2 regions of the Clostridium nitrophenolicum genome follow, and region 2 is predicted to be linked to the other one. Evidence: a T-box and tRNA genes for the amino acid it is inferred to sense, from the RefSeq annotation. Region 2 holds a T-box; the other holds one or more tRNA genes.

Region 1 (6,392 bases), 1.5 Mb from region 2:
TTACTGTTGTTTTTGACTACTAACAAGTAGTTCAAAAGAATTGCTGGTTTAGTTTACTTAATAAAAGTCATTTTGACTTCTAACCTCTGTTTAATTTTCAAGGATCATGTCGCTCTCTCGCAGCGACTATTGTAGTTTATCACAGCTGCTTAACCTTGTCAACAACTTTTTTCAAGTTATTTTTGTTAAGCTTTGTCGTTTCTTCAAGCGACATGTGTTATTCTATCACATTATGTAACTGTAATATTCCCTATTTCTCTTATTTAATTCAGTTATGTCTATTTTTCTTCTTATTTTATATACTTTTCTTTGTTATTCTCATATTGATACACCAGGAAATGTTGATACATTTAATAATAATTATGTTTAATTTTTATCGTTTATAAGTTAAAATGTTACAGGAGGTGATTTTAATGCCACAGATAAAAGTAAGAGGAGTAGAAGTATCAAAAATATGTAGTATAAGTACTAATATGATTGATGATCTAGAAAAGATTATAGGCTGTCCTAGAAGTTATTTTACGATCGAGTGCATACCATCAACATTTATAAAAGACGGCGAAACATGTGAAGGTTATCCTTTTATTGAAGTCGTATGGTTTGATAGAGGGCAAGAAGTACAGGATAAAGTTGCTGAAACTATAAATAATTTTGTTCATCAATGTGGTTATGAAAGTGTAGATATTTTCTTTACTGTACTAAAAGAAAATTCCTATTACGAAAATGGCCAACATTTCTAATCATGAAATTAAAAAGTTGTTACCGGTAGTTCCAGTAACAACTTTTTTTCCTTTTATTTTATAACTCACTTAAAAAACAGGAAGATATGTCGCATCCACAGTTAAATCCAAGATGTTCTAATGATTTCTGCAACGCAAACAAAGTATAACTAACTTTATCAATTCTTGCGTTTTCTCCCATATGCCCTATTCTTATTACTTTGCCACCTAGGTATCCAAAAGAACCAGCAATTAGTACATTATACTTTTCCAACATATAATTTCTTAGTTCAGCATCATTTATATCTTCAGGCATTTCTATAACTGTAACGGTATTTGAATATCCTTGCTTTATATATAAGCTTAACCCAGCTTCTAAAACTGCTTTTCTAGTAGCTTCAGCTATTTTGGCATGTCTTATTATAATTTCTTTGTCCTTTAGCAAATTATCTATAGCTTCACTCAGGCCCATAATATCGCTTATAGGCTGCGTATATGGAAACCATTTATTTTCATAATAATTTTCCCATATTAATAAATTACAATAGAAAGAAGCTATAGGTTTCTTTCTATTTTTCATAGCATTAAAACCATCCTCACTTATACTTAAAAATGTAAGACCGGGAGGAGCTGAAACACACTTCTGTGAACCACCTAATATTATATCTATTTGCCATTCGTCTACATACACTTCTTCTCCACCCATAGCTGCAACACTATCGACAACAGTAAGAATACCCTTCTCTTTTAATATAGGACATATCTTTGCTATATTATTTAATACTCCAGAAGGTGTATCACAATGAACCACAGTTGCATACTTAAAGTTGCTATCCTTATCTAAAAACTTTTGAAGCTCGTTAATATCAATTTCTCTCTGCCTATCTCCACTAAAAAGTATTGGCTCTCCCCCATACATTTTTACGAAATCGGCAAATCCCTCTCCAAATATACCATTATCTATTACTAAGACTCTATCTCCTTCTTCTGTTAAAGATGCACACGCTGCCTCCAAGCCTAGTATTCCCTCTCCACTTAAGATCCTTACCTCGTTTTTAGTTTTTAAAAATTGACCTATTTTTTCACAAGTTTCTTTATAAAAATCATAAAATTGTAGATCCAAATCTGGGTTTGTAGTTTCTAGACTTCTTGCTAATCTTACATTTTCCCTTACCTGGGTTGGCCCAGGTGTCATTATATACGGAATTTTCATTTGTACCACTCCTACTAAATATAAGAATATTTTAACTGAATTATACCATTCTTATTAGATATACCAAAGTGTATCAATACAATTAAATCATATATAATATAATTACATAACCTTTCACTAAATATACTGCAGTTTCAATTATTAGCTCCTCATATATAGGAAAGTATATAAAATAATTTTTAGAAAAAAATAATTATGTCTAAGCTGCTAACGGTATAAATTATTATTAAAATTATGATAAAGTGCAATAAATCAGATTATAAGGAGAGTTAGAATGGAGATACAAAAAGAACTAGAATCCAAAATTAAAGTTATCACTGATAACTATACTGATGATAAAACAGGTGGGTACATAACTGGTGATGGCCCAATACCTTGTGACATATTATTTGTGGGTGAAGCACCTGGTAAAAATGAAGTTGAGGAAAAAAAACCTTTTGTAGGCATGGCTGGAAAAAATTTTGAGAAACATTTAAATTCTATAGGTTTATCTAGAGATAAAATCCGTATAACAAATACTTGTTTCTTTAGACCGATAAAATTAAAAGAAAATCCTAGTGGTAGAGTAACTATTAGTAATAGACCTCCAAAAACTTTAGAAGTGGATCTTTTTCGCGAGATTTTAGATGAAGAAATAAAATTTGTAAATCCTAAAATTATTATAACTCTTGGAAATGTTCCATTAAAAAGACTCACAAATTTTAAATCTATTGGTGAGTGCCACGGAAAGTTATATTTCAACGAAGATATTAAAAAGTACATTTTCCCTATGTATCATCCTTCCTCCTTAACCTATAACAGAAGTGATGAATTTCATGCCACCTATGAACAAGACTGGAATAGCTTAAAAAAAGCCCTAAAAAATATATAATTTAGGGCTTCTTTTTAAAGAGATTTTTTTGTTTTAAATATATTGTCAACATTGCAAAGCTGCCGCCACATGTATCTATAATTACATCTCTTATACGTGCAGTCCTACCTGGAATAAAAATTTGATGTATTTCATCAGAGCATGCATATACAAATACAATGAAAAATGAGACCATTAACGACTTTTTAAAATTAAAATCTTCTAATAATGCATTGAAAAACAACACATATAAAATTAAATACTCAGTGAAGTGACCAGCTTTTCGTACTATAAAATTGGCTAAATCACCTAAAATACTATCCAGATTCAATCCCAATACCTTAAATGCATGTATTACAAACTTACTTTTCTCATCTGATATAGCAGCTGGTTGATTAGAAAACCAAAATATTATAACCATCCATGTAATAACTAAAATCCATTTTATTTTTTTACTCATCTTTATTCCTCTCTATATGAATTTTATATGCAAGATTCTTGCTTAAAGGGTTACTCTATAAGTATAATATATAAATTTATAAATTAAAATAAAAAAAGAAGCATCTTATAAGATGCTTCTTGGTGGCTTACCGGGGAATCGAACCCCGGACACCATGATTAAAAGTCATGTGCTCTACCGACTGAGCTAGTAAACCATATTTACCTGGCGACGACCTACTCTTCCACAGGGTCTCCCCTGCAGTACCATCGGCACTATGAAGCTTAACCGTCGTGTTCGGAATGGGAACGGGTGTTACCTTCACGTCATAATCACCAGATTATTTGTTCTCTGAAAATTGCACAGTGAATTGTATTGGTCAAGCCCTCGACCTATTAGTATCAGTCAGCTGAACATGTTACCATGCTTACACCTCTGACCTATCAACCTTGTGTTCTTCAAGGGGTCTTACTAGCTTACGCTATGGGAAATCTAATCTTGAGGTGGGCTTCACGCTTAGATGCTTTCAGCGTTTATCCCGTCCCGACATAGCTACCCAGCTGTGCTCCTGGCGGAACAACTGGTGCACCAGAGGTCAGTCCATCCCGGTCCTCTCGTACTAAGGACAGCTCCTCTCAAATTTCCTACGCCCGCGACGGATAGGGACCGAACTGTCTCACGACGTTCTGAACCCAGCTCGCGTGCCGCTTTAATGGGCGAACAGCCCAACCCTTGGGACCTACTTCAGCCCCAGGATGCGACGAGCCGACATCGAGGTGCCAAACCTCCCCGTCGATGTGGACTCTTGGGGGAGATCAGCCTGTTATCCCCGAGGTAGCTTTTATCCGTTGAGCGATGGCCCTCCCACGAGGAACCACCGGATCACTAAGCCCGACTTTCGTCCCTGCTCCACTTGTATGTGTCGCAGTCAGGCTCCCTTCTGCCTTTGCACTCTACGAACGATTTCCAACCGTTCTGAGGGAACCTTTGGGCGCCTCCGTTACTTTTTAGGAGGCGACCGCCCCAGTCAAACTGCCCACCTAACAATGTCCCGTGACCAGATTCATGGCCGCCGGTTAGAATCCCAGTACTGTCAGGGTGGTATCCCAAGGATGACTCCACAAAGGCTGACGCCCTTGTCTCTCAGTCTCCCACCTATCCTGTACAGACAATACCGAAACTCAATGCTAAGCTACAGTAAAGCTCTACGGGGTCTTTCCGTCCAATCGCGGGTAGCAAGCATCTTCACTTGCACTACAATTTCGCCGGATTTGTTGTCGAGACAGTGCCCAAGTCATTACGCCATTCGTGCGGGTCGGAACTTACCCGACAAGGAATTTCGCTACCTTAGGACCGTTATAGTTACGGCCGCCGTTTACTGGGGCTTAAGTTCACACCTTCGCTTGCGCTAAGTGTTCCCCTTAACCTTCCAGCACCGGGCAGGCGTCAGCCCCTATACATCAGCTTTCGCTTTAGCAGAGACCTGTGTTTTTGCTAAACAGTTGCTTGGGCCTATTCTCTGCGACCTACTTGCGTAGGCACCCCTTATCGCTAACTTACGGGGTCAATTTGCCGAGTTCCTTGACAACAATTCTTCCGCTGGTCTTAGGATTCTCTCCTCACCTACCTGTGTCGGTTTGCGGTACGGGCACCAACTTCCTCCATAGAGACTTTTCTTGGCAGCGTGGAATCAGATACTTCGCCCATAAGGGCTCCCCATCACACCTCAACTAAGTTTAACGGATTTGCCTGTTAAACATGTCTAAGTGCTTAGACGCACATCCAATAGTGCGCACATCTTATCCTCCTGCGTCATCCCATTTGTAATAACGTCAGTTGGCGGTATCGGAATATCAACCGATTGTCCATCACCTACGCCTTTCGGCCTCGGCTTAGGTCCCGACTAACCCTGAGCGGACGAGCCTTCCTCAGGAAACCTTAGGTTTTCGACCAATAAGATTCTCACTTATTTCTCGCTACTTATGCCAGCATACTCACTCCTGTACAGTCCACCGCTCCTTTCGGTACGACTTCAATCCATACAGGAAGCTCCTCTACCGCTCTTTCGAGCCCATAGCTTCGGTGGTAAGTTTTAGCCCCGGACATCTTCGGCGCAGGATCTCTCGACTAGTGAGCTATTACGCACTCTTTGAATGAGTGGCTGCTTCTAAGCCAACATCCTAGTTGTCTTAGAAATCCCACATCCTTTTCCACTTAACTTACACTTTGGGACCTTAGCTGATGATCTGGGCTGTTTCCCTTTTGACCACGGATCTTATCATTCGTAGTCTGACTGCTGAGATTCAAGTATATGGCATTCGGAGTTTGATAGGGTTCAGTAACTGTTGTCAGCCCCTAGCCCATTCAGTGCTCTACCTCCATTACTCATTCTCAACGCTAGCCCTAAAGCTATTTCGAGGAGAACCAGCTATCTCCGAGTTCGATTGGAATTTCTCCGCTATCCACAGCTCATCCCATGGTTTTTCAACACCAACGTGGTTCGGTCCTCCACGGAATTTTACTTCCGCTTCAACCTGTCCATGGATAGGTCACCCGGTTTCGGGTCTACGACATGCAACTTATTGCCCTATTCAGACTCGGTTTCCCTTCGGCTGCGCACCTTAAGTGCTTAACCTTGCTACATATCGTAACTCGCTGGCTCGTTCTACAAAAAGCACGTCATCGCACGTAAAAGTGCTTTGACCGGTTGTGGACACACGGTTTCAGGTTCTATTTCACTCCCCTCCCGGGGTTCTTTTCACCTTTCCCTCACGGTACTGCTTCACTATCGGTCACCAGTTAGTATTTAGCCTTGGGAGGTGGTCCTCCCTGCTTCCCACAAGGTTTCACGTGTCTCGTGGTACTCTGGAGCAGATCTAGAGTTTTCTCTTTTCACCTACAGGGCTGTTACCTTCTACGGCGGAGCCTTCCAGCTCTCTTCAATTAAGATACCTCTCCGTTTATGATCTGTCCGCAACCCCAGGAACAAGTTCCTGGTTTGGGCTCTTTCCCTTTCGCTCGCCGCTACTTAGGAAATCGATTTTTCTTTCTCTTCCTCCGGGTACTTAGATGTTTCAGTTCCCCGGGTATATCCCTATAAACCTATGAATTCAGTTTACAGTACACTACGTTAGTAGTGTGGGTTGCCCCATTCGGAAATCTTCGGATCAC
Region 2 (6,392 bases):
TGAAGAACGGCTTCGATATACAGTACAAAAGGCAATCTTTATAAGTTCATTCAACCATTGGGAAGAAGTAATTGATATTCTTTGCAAAAATAATGCACTAGAGTTAGATGAGGATCAGTGCAGCTATCTTAATGAAAAATTATACGGTAGTATTTCTAAGAGATAGTTATTGACTAAGGTAGGAGATAGATTTATACATAAAAGAAAGTTAAGAATATATACATAATGTATAAGTTAATTATAAATTATGTCATAATTCAGGACACTTAATTAAAATTTTAATATTGACTCATATCTACACCGAATGAGTTTGTTATCTTTTTAAGATAGCAAATTAGTTCGCTTTAAGGATTTGTGAAAGGAGAAATCATGGAAGAAAATAAAACCACTTGCAAAACAATTGATGAATATATTTTGCAATTCTCTCCTGAAGTTCAAGAGATACTTAAAACATTAAGAAAAATTATAAAAGAAGCTGCACCTAAAGCAGAAGAGAAGATAAGTTGGCAAATGCCTACTTTTGTACTACATGGGAATTTGGTACATTTTGCAGCTCATAAAAATCATATAGGATTTTATCCAGCTCCTAGTGGAATTGATGCATTTAAAGATGAATTATTAGAATATAAAGGAGCAAAAGGATCAGTACAATTTCCTATAAAAAAGCCATTACCTTATGAATTAGTAAGTAAAATAGTTGCATTTAGAGTTGCTGAAAATATAAAAAATGCAGAAGAAAAATTAAAGAAGAAAAAATAATTCAATCTCATATCAAACTATCTATTAGGCTAATAATGGGTAGTCTAATAACTTGAAGTTTTCATTTATTATGATTTAGAAAGTGTCGCAATAGTAAATTAATGTAAAATAATTAGATTTGAGTTAATTAAGTTGAAGAAAGTCTTCCGCCAACTAAGAATATATCATTATTTAAAATTTTTTGTGGTAACTAAAAATATATAGAAAAAAGAAGTATCTTTTGATATACTCCTTTAAGAATCAAATAGCATATAATAATAGAAGGACTTATATCAACATTTTTTATTAGTGATATGAGTCCTTTTGATTGTATTACTTTATTCTTATCTTTTAATCAGGGGAAATGCGATAACATCTCTTATGGTATAAGAACCAGTAAGGAACATTATCATTCTATCAATGCCTATACCTAATCCCCCAGTTGGTGGCATTGCAGTATCAATAGCAACAGCGAATTCTTCATCCATTGGACTAGCTGTTTCAAGTCCCGCTCTTAGTTTTGACGCTTGCTCATGTAAAAGAATTCTTTGCTTTAATGGATCATTAAGTTCTGAATAAGCGTTCCCAAGTTCAACACCATAAGCATAAGGTTCAAATCTTTCAATCAAATCTGGGTTATCCCTATGGCTTTTACAAAGTGGAGAAGATTCTTTTGGAAAGTCTATAACGAAGGTTGGTTGAATTAGTTTCTTTTCAGAATACTCTTCAAATAAATTAACTATTAGTTCGCCCTTAGAGCATTTATCGATAACTAATCCTTCGCTTTGGCTTTCTAATAAGAGCTGATTATCTTTAATGCACTTAATAATTTCTTCTCTGGTAAGTGTCTCAACATCAATTCCTGTATCATTTTTTACAAGGTCACACATCTTTTCTCTCTTCCATGGAGCTTTAAAATCAATTTCTATGTCTCCATACTGAATCCTTGTTCTTCCATTAACTTTATTAAATACATATTCATATATATTCTCCATAAGTTTCATCATGTCATTATAGTCAGCGTAAGACATATAGCATTCAAACAAGCTAAATTCTGGATAATGTGTTCTGTCAATCCCCTCATTTCTAAAAGTTCTTGCAAAGGTATAAACTCTTTCAATTCCTCCCACTATAAGTCTTTTTAAATATAATTCTGGAGAAACATTCATATATACATTACAATCCAATGCGTTAACAAAGGTTGTAAATGGCTTCGCGTCTCCTCCGCCGTATTTAGTATCCAGAATAGGAGTATCTGCTTCAATAAAGTTTAAATTGTTTAAATATTCTCTGATAGCTGTTATGGCTTTTGAACGCTTGATAAATCGCTCTTTAACACCCTCATTCATTATCATATCTAATGAACGATGTCTTTGCCTTAAGTCAGCATCTTGAATACCGTGATATTTTTCTGGAAGTGTTCTAATAGACTTTGATAATAATTCAAATTGATTTACTCTAATAGTGATTTCACCTGTCTTGGTCTTAAATACAGTTCCGTCAACTCCAATAATATCTCCTACATCAATTAATTTTAAGATTTTATAACTTTCAACACCTAGTAGCTTCTTACTGAAGAATAGTTGTATACTTCCTTTTTCATCTATAATATTGGCAAATGTAGCATTTCCCATTCTTCTTATTAGCATGAATCTTCCTGCTAATGTGAATTCTTGTTCTTCTTTTATATTTTCAAAGTTATCACAAATATCCTTAGTATGCGTTATGTCTTTATAGCTATAAGGATATGGATTAACTCCCAATTTATAAAGCTCATTCAATTTTTTAATTCTTTCCACTACAAATTCATTTGAATCTGGCATTATTTTTTCTAAGTTTACTATACTTTCAAATTCCCTATACATTTTAGCTATACCACCTTTAAGTATTTATGATTTAATAGATTTTTAGATAAATAAAAAAAACCTTCACCTCCAAGATTTTAATCTTGAGGACGAAAGTTATATCTTCGTGGTACCACCTCAGTTTATCCATATGTCGCCATATAGACCTTTTCAAGTACATAATTAATTGTATACTCTATAACTTATAACGGGTTATACCGTCACAGCCTACCCCTAAAATTAGGCTCGGTGTGCAACTCTGAGACCTTCTTCAATAAAAAAATCCTTACTCATTCTCACCTTCTAGAGCTCTCTGTAAATTCATATGCTTATCTACTCTTCTCTTCATAGTCTTTAAAAGATTATAACATAAAAAAATTACAAATGTCCACACTTCCAATACTACCATTTGTATAAACAACTAATAATCATCATATACGATGGTTAATTCGTAATTTTCCCATTTAACGACTTAACTGTAAAAACTGAATACTTTACTGGAACATCGCACTATTCAAGTGGGAATTCTGGACTAGGAAGGCCGATTACAACCTCCTATTATTCGTAAAATTGGACTAAATATGTTCGTGCCAATTAGGCTAAGTGTGTCCTGAAAGAACGACTGTGCAAAGGAAAGAATAGCGTCACAGCCGGATGTGCTTTATAAGAGATGGAGGTGAGCCCTCCAGAACCGGCATACAGGTGCAGGTTTTAAACTACCATTGGGTGCTGCAACCAAAAGTTGTGGTGCTGAGCGCGTATGGAAAAGGCTGCGGTAGCAGTCAGGTGTGCATCGTGAAGCTGAACGAAAGTGAACAGCCCGTGAAGCGTCGTTAATTGGTTTATTGCAGTCAAAACCAGATGATTTAGCCACAACTGGGACAAAATCCGGTGGGTGCCTGTTTATTGATCGGATGGCTGTCGGCGTAAAGGCTGCAGGAGCACGATATAGGCTCTTATAAGGAACAGGAGAAAGCTGAACCTTGATGGCAAGCGAAAAATCCAAGCGCTGACACGACAAGGATGAAAGTAGTGATGCAAGGTTTAGTTGCGGAAGAATTCGTAGTAGTAATGAAACTGCTGTAATGACAGTGGAGCGAAGGGATTCTGTTATCTACACTTCGGAAAACAAACAACCAGAAATGGGAGGATTTGATGAAAGAAGGAAAGCCGTTTGAGATTTCAAAACATCAAGTAATGGAAGCGTATAAATGCGTAAAAGCAAATCATGGCGCAGCCGGCACTGATGGAGTAAACTTCACTAAATTTGAGAAAGATTTGAAAAACAACCTATACAAAGTTTGGAACAGAATGTCATCAGGATGCTATTTTCCCGACGCAGTCAGAGGAGTGGAGATCCCGAAAAAGGATGGCAAGAAAAGATTACTCGGAATTCCAACCATTAGCGACAGAGTTGCTCAGATGGTGGTGAGAATGAACTTTGAACCACAAGTGGAGCCAATATTCTGCGATGATTCGTATGGATACAGGCCGAATCGCTCTGCATTGGATGCAGTGGGTGCAGCTCGTGAGCGGTGCTGGAAAATGCCGTGGGTCATTGATTTTGACATCAAAGGGCTATTTGACAACATCGACCATGAACTGATGATGAAAGCAGTACGCAAACATACTGACAGCAAATGGGTAACTCTGTATATTGAAAGGTTTCTGAAAGCGCCAATTGCTATGCCAGACGGAACCGTTCAAGAGCGGAATGCCGGTACGCCACAAGGAGGGGTAATTAGTCCAGTACTAGCAAATCTGTTTATGCATTATGCATTCGATTGGTGGATGAAACGAAAGCATCCTCGGAATCCTTGGGAAAGATATGCAGATGATGCTGTAATTCATTGCTGGACTGAGGAAGAAGCAAAAGCCTTGCTGGTTGAGCTTAATGAACGTATGACAGAATGCAAATTGGAAGTACATCCAGGCAAAACGAAAATTGTATATTGTAAAAGTGATGTATATCCAGAGCACCATGAACACGAATCCTTTGACTTTCTTGGGTACACTTTTCATAGGCGCATTGTGAAGAGCAGACATGGAAACTTTTTCAATAGCTTTACACCGGCGGTCAGCAAAGGCGCAAGCCAGCATCTGCGAGACAGCATCAGAGAGATACGAAGAAAGCACAAAATTGCTTCACTCGAGGAGTTGGCTGAGCGGATGAATCCTGTTCTTAGAGGTTGGATGAATTACTTTTGCAAGTACAGTGCAAGTGAGGCAAGAAATGTTCTCAACTATGTAAATCTCACGCTAATCCAGTGTATCAGGTACAAATACAAATCGACAGGAAGAAAGCACTTGAAGTCTCATAAATTGCTTGGTCGCATTTGTAAGGAGCAACCAAATTTATTTTATCACTGGCAGATGGGGCTACGCCCGTCGGTTGGATAACAAGAGCCGAATGAAAGGAGACTTTCACGTTCGGTTCTGTGAGAAGCTCAGGGTGAAATTCCCTGGGTTTACTCGACTAATCGGAAGCAATATTTTGAGAGCAGAGTGGTTAAATGATAGATTAGTTTAGAATGTGATATGCTGAACCGTACCATAAGTAACGGAGGTTTTTTATATGTTTCCTCATACGCTGCACGTGGAGACAGTTGTTAGGGTAGAGAGGAAATAGGCTGATAGCAAAGGCTTTCAAGGTTTTTAAGTAAATATTGAAGTGTGTTTTATGTCCCCTCAAACTATGGTTTGAGGGCTATTTTTATTTAGGGGGTCTAACTTTTACGCAGAACTAAGGATATTTGCGTTAAGGTTTGGGTTTTGAGTAATTATATATAAAAATTATATGTGTGTCCAGTGTTTAAAATATGGGAGAAAATTTTGGAAGATTCATAAAAATGAGAGTAAAAAGAGAAAATTAGTGATTTTAAAATGCTAGATAGATGAACTTAGAATTATGAGTTGAAAATTTTATATGTAATGAATTGAGGCGAAAAAACGGAACTTATTGTTGCAACCAAACGTGTGCTCAAAAAACGGAAGTTGAGATTTCATTCAACGCATTTGAGATTTTTTCTATGAAATTGGTTGACAATTCCTGCAGGGCGGATTACAATTTTCCTAAAATTAATAGACAAAACATAAAATTTAAAATTCATTGAATATTGACAAAACGATTACATGATGTTAAGATTTGATTAACTAGTCAGTAGAAATATCTGACTACTATTTAATAAATATATCTATTAATAAATTTATCTAAAAGGGGGATAATATCATGAGCGGCTATAACGCAGTATTAGCGAGAAATACAGAAAATGCTCCAAAAAGTATCGGTCCATATTCACAAACTGTAGCTTTCTCTCATTACAATAATCTTTCAGCTCAATTACCTATCGAACCAAAAACTGGTAAATTGGTAGCTGGTGGTATAAAGGAGCAGGCTGAACAGTGCTTTAAAAATATCAAGGCAATTTTAGACAGCATTGATCATGTTATGAGCGATGTTGTTAGAATCACTGTATTCGTTAAGAATATCAAAGATATTGACGCTGTAGAGGAAGTTTATAAAACATTCTTCCCAACCTATGTTCCTACACGTACGACAGTCGCAGTTGCAGCTTTACCTATGGATGCTTTGGTGCAAATTGAAGCACTTGTTTCAAACGGTGAAGGTACAATTCCAAACGCACCACAAGCAGGTGACCTCATAAAGCTTACAAATAACACAGCAAATGCACCAACAAGTCCTCTATCTACACAAACTGTGTCTTTCTCTCATTACAATAATATTTCAGCTCAATTACCTATTGATCCAAAAACTGGTAGATTTGTAGTTGGCGGTGTAAAAGAGCAGGT

Evidence for each region. The T-box of region 2 lies ahead of lysS (lysine--tRNA ligase). A T-box ahead of a tRNA ligase gene usually reads a tRNA of that ligase, here a tRNA-Lys.
Region 1: it has a tRNA-Lys gene. The T-box ahead of lysS (lysine--tRNA ligase) is inferred to sense a tRNA for this amino acid. The anticodon was not compared.

The regions. Positions count from the first base shown of each region.
Region 1 is NZ_AP042469.1:5,658,215-5,664,606, reverse strand. Features, by position in the region: gene ACZ5N4_RS27000 (DUF1904 domain-containing protein) at 414-740, shown strand; gene ACZ5N4_RS26995 (pyridoxal-phosphate-dependent aminotransferase family protein) at 799-1,932, opposite strand; gene ACZ5N4_RS26990 (uracil-DNA glycosylase) at 2,207-2,803, shown strand; gene ACZ5N4_RS26985 (VanZ family protein) at 2,805-3,242, opposite strand; tRNA gene ACZ5N4_RS26980 (tRNA-Lys) at 3,363-3,438, opposite strand; rRNA gene rrf (5S ribosomal RNA) at 3,445-3,561, opposite strand; rRNA gene ACZ5N4_RS26970 (23S ribosomal RNA) at 3,597-6,392, opposite strand, start outside.
Region 2 is NZ_AP042469.1:1,405,649-1,412,040, forward strand. Features, by position in the region: gene ACZ5N4_RS06515 (hypothetical protein) at 1-166, shown strand, start outside; gene ACZ5N4_RS06520 (iron chaperone) at 370-759, shown strand; gene lysS (lysine--tRNA ligase) at 1,083-2,603, opposite strand; T-box leader at 2,686-2,940, opposite strand; gene ltrA (group II intron reverse transcriptase/maturase) at 3,738-4,982, shown strand; gene ACZ5N4_RS06535 (RidA family protein) at 5,812-6,392, shown strand, end outside.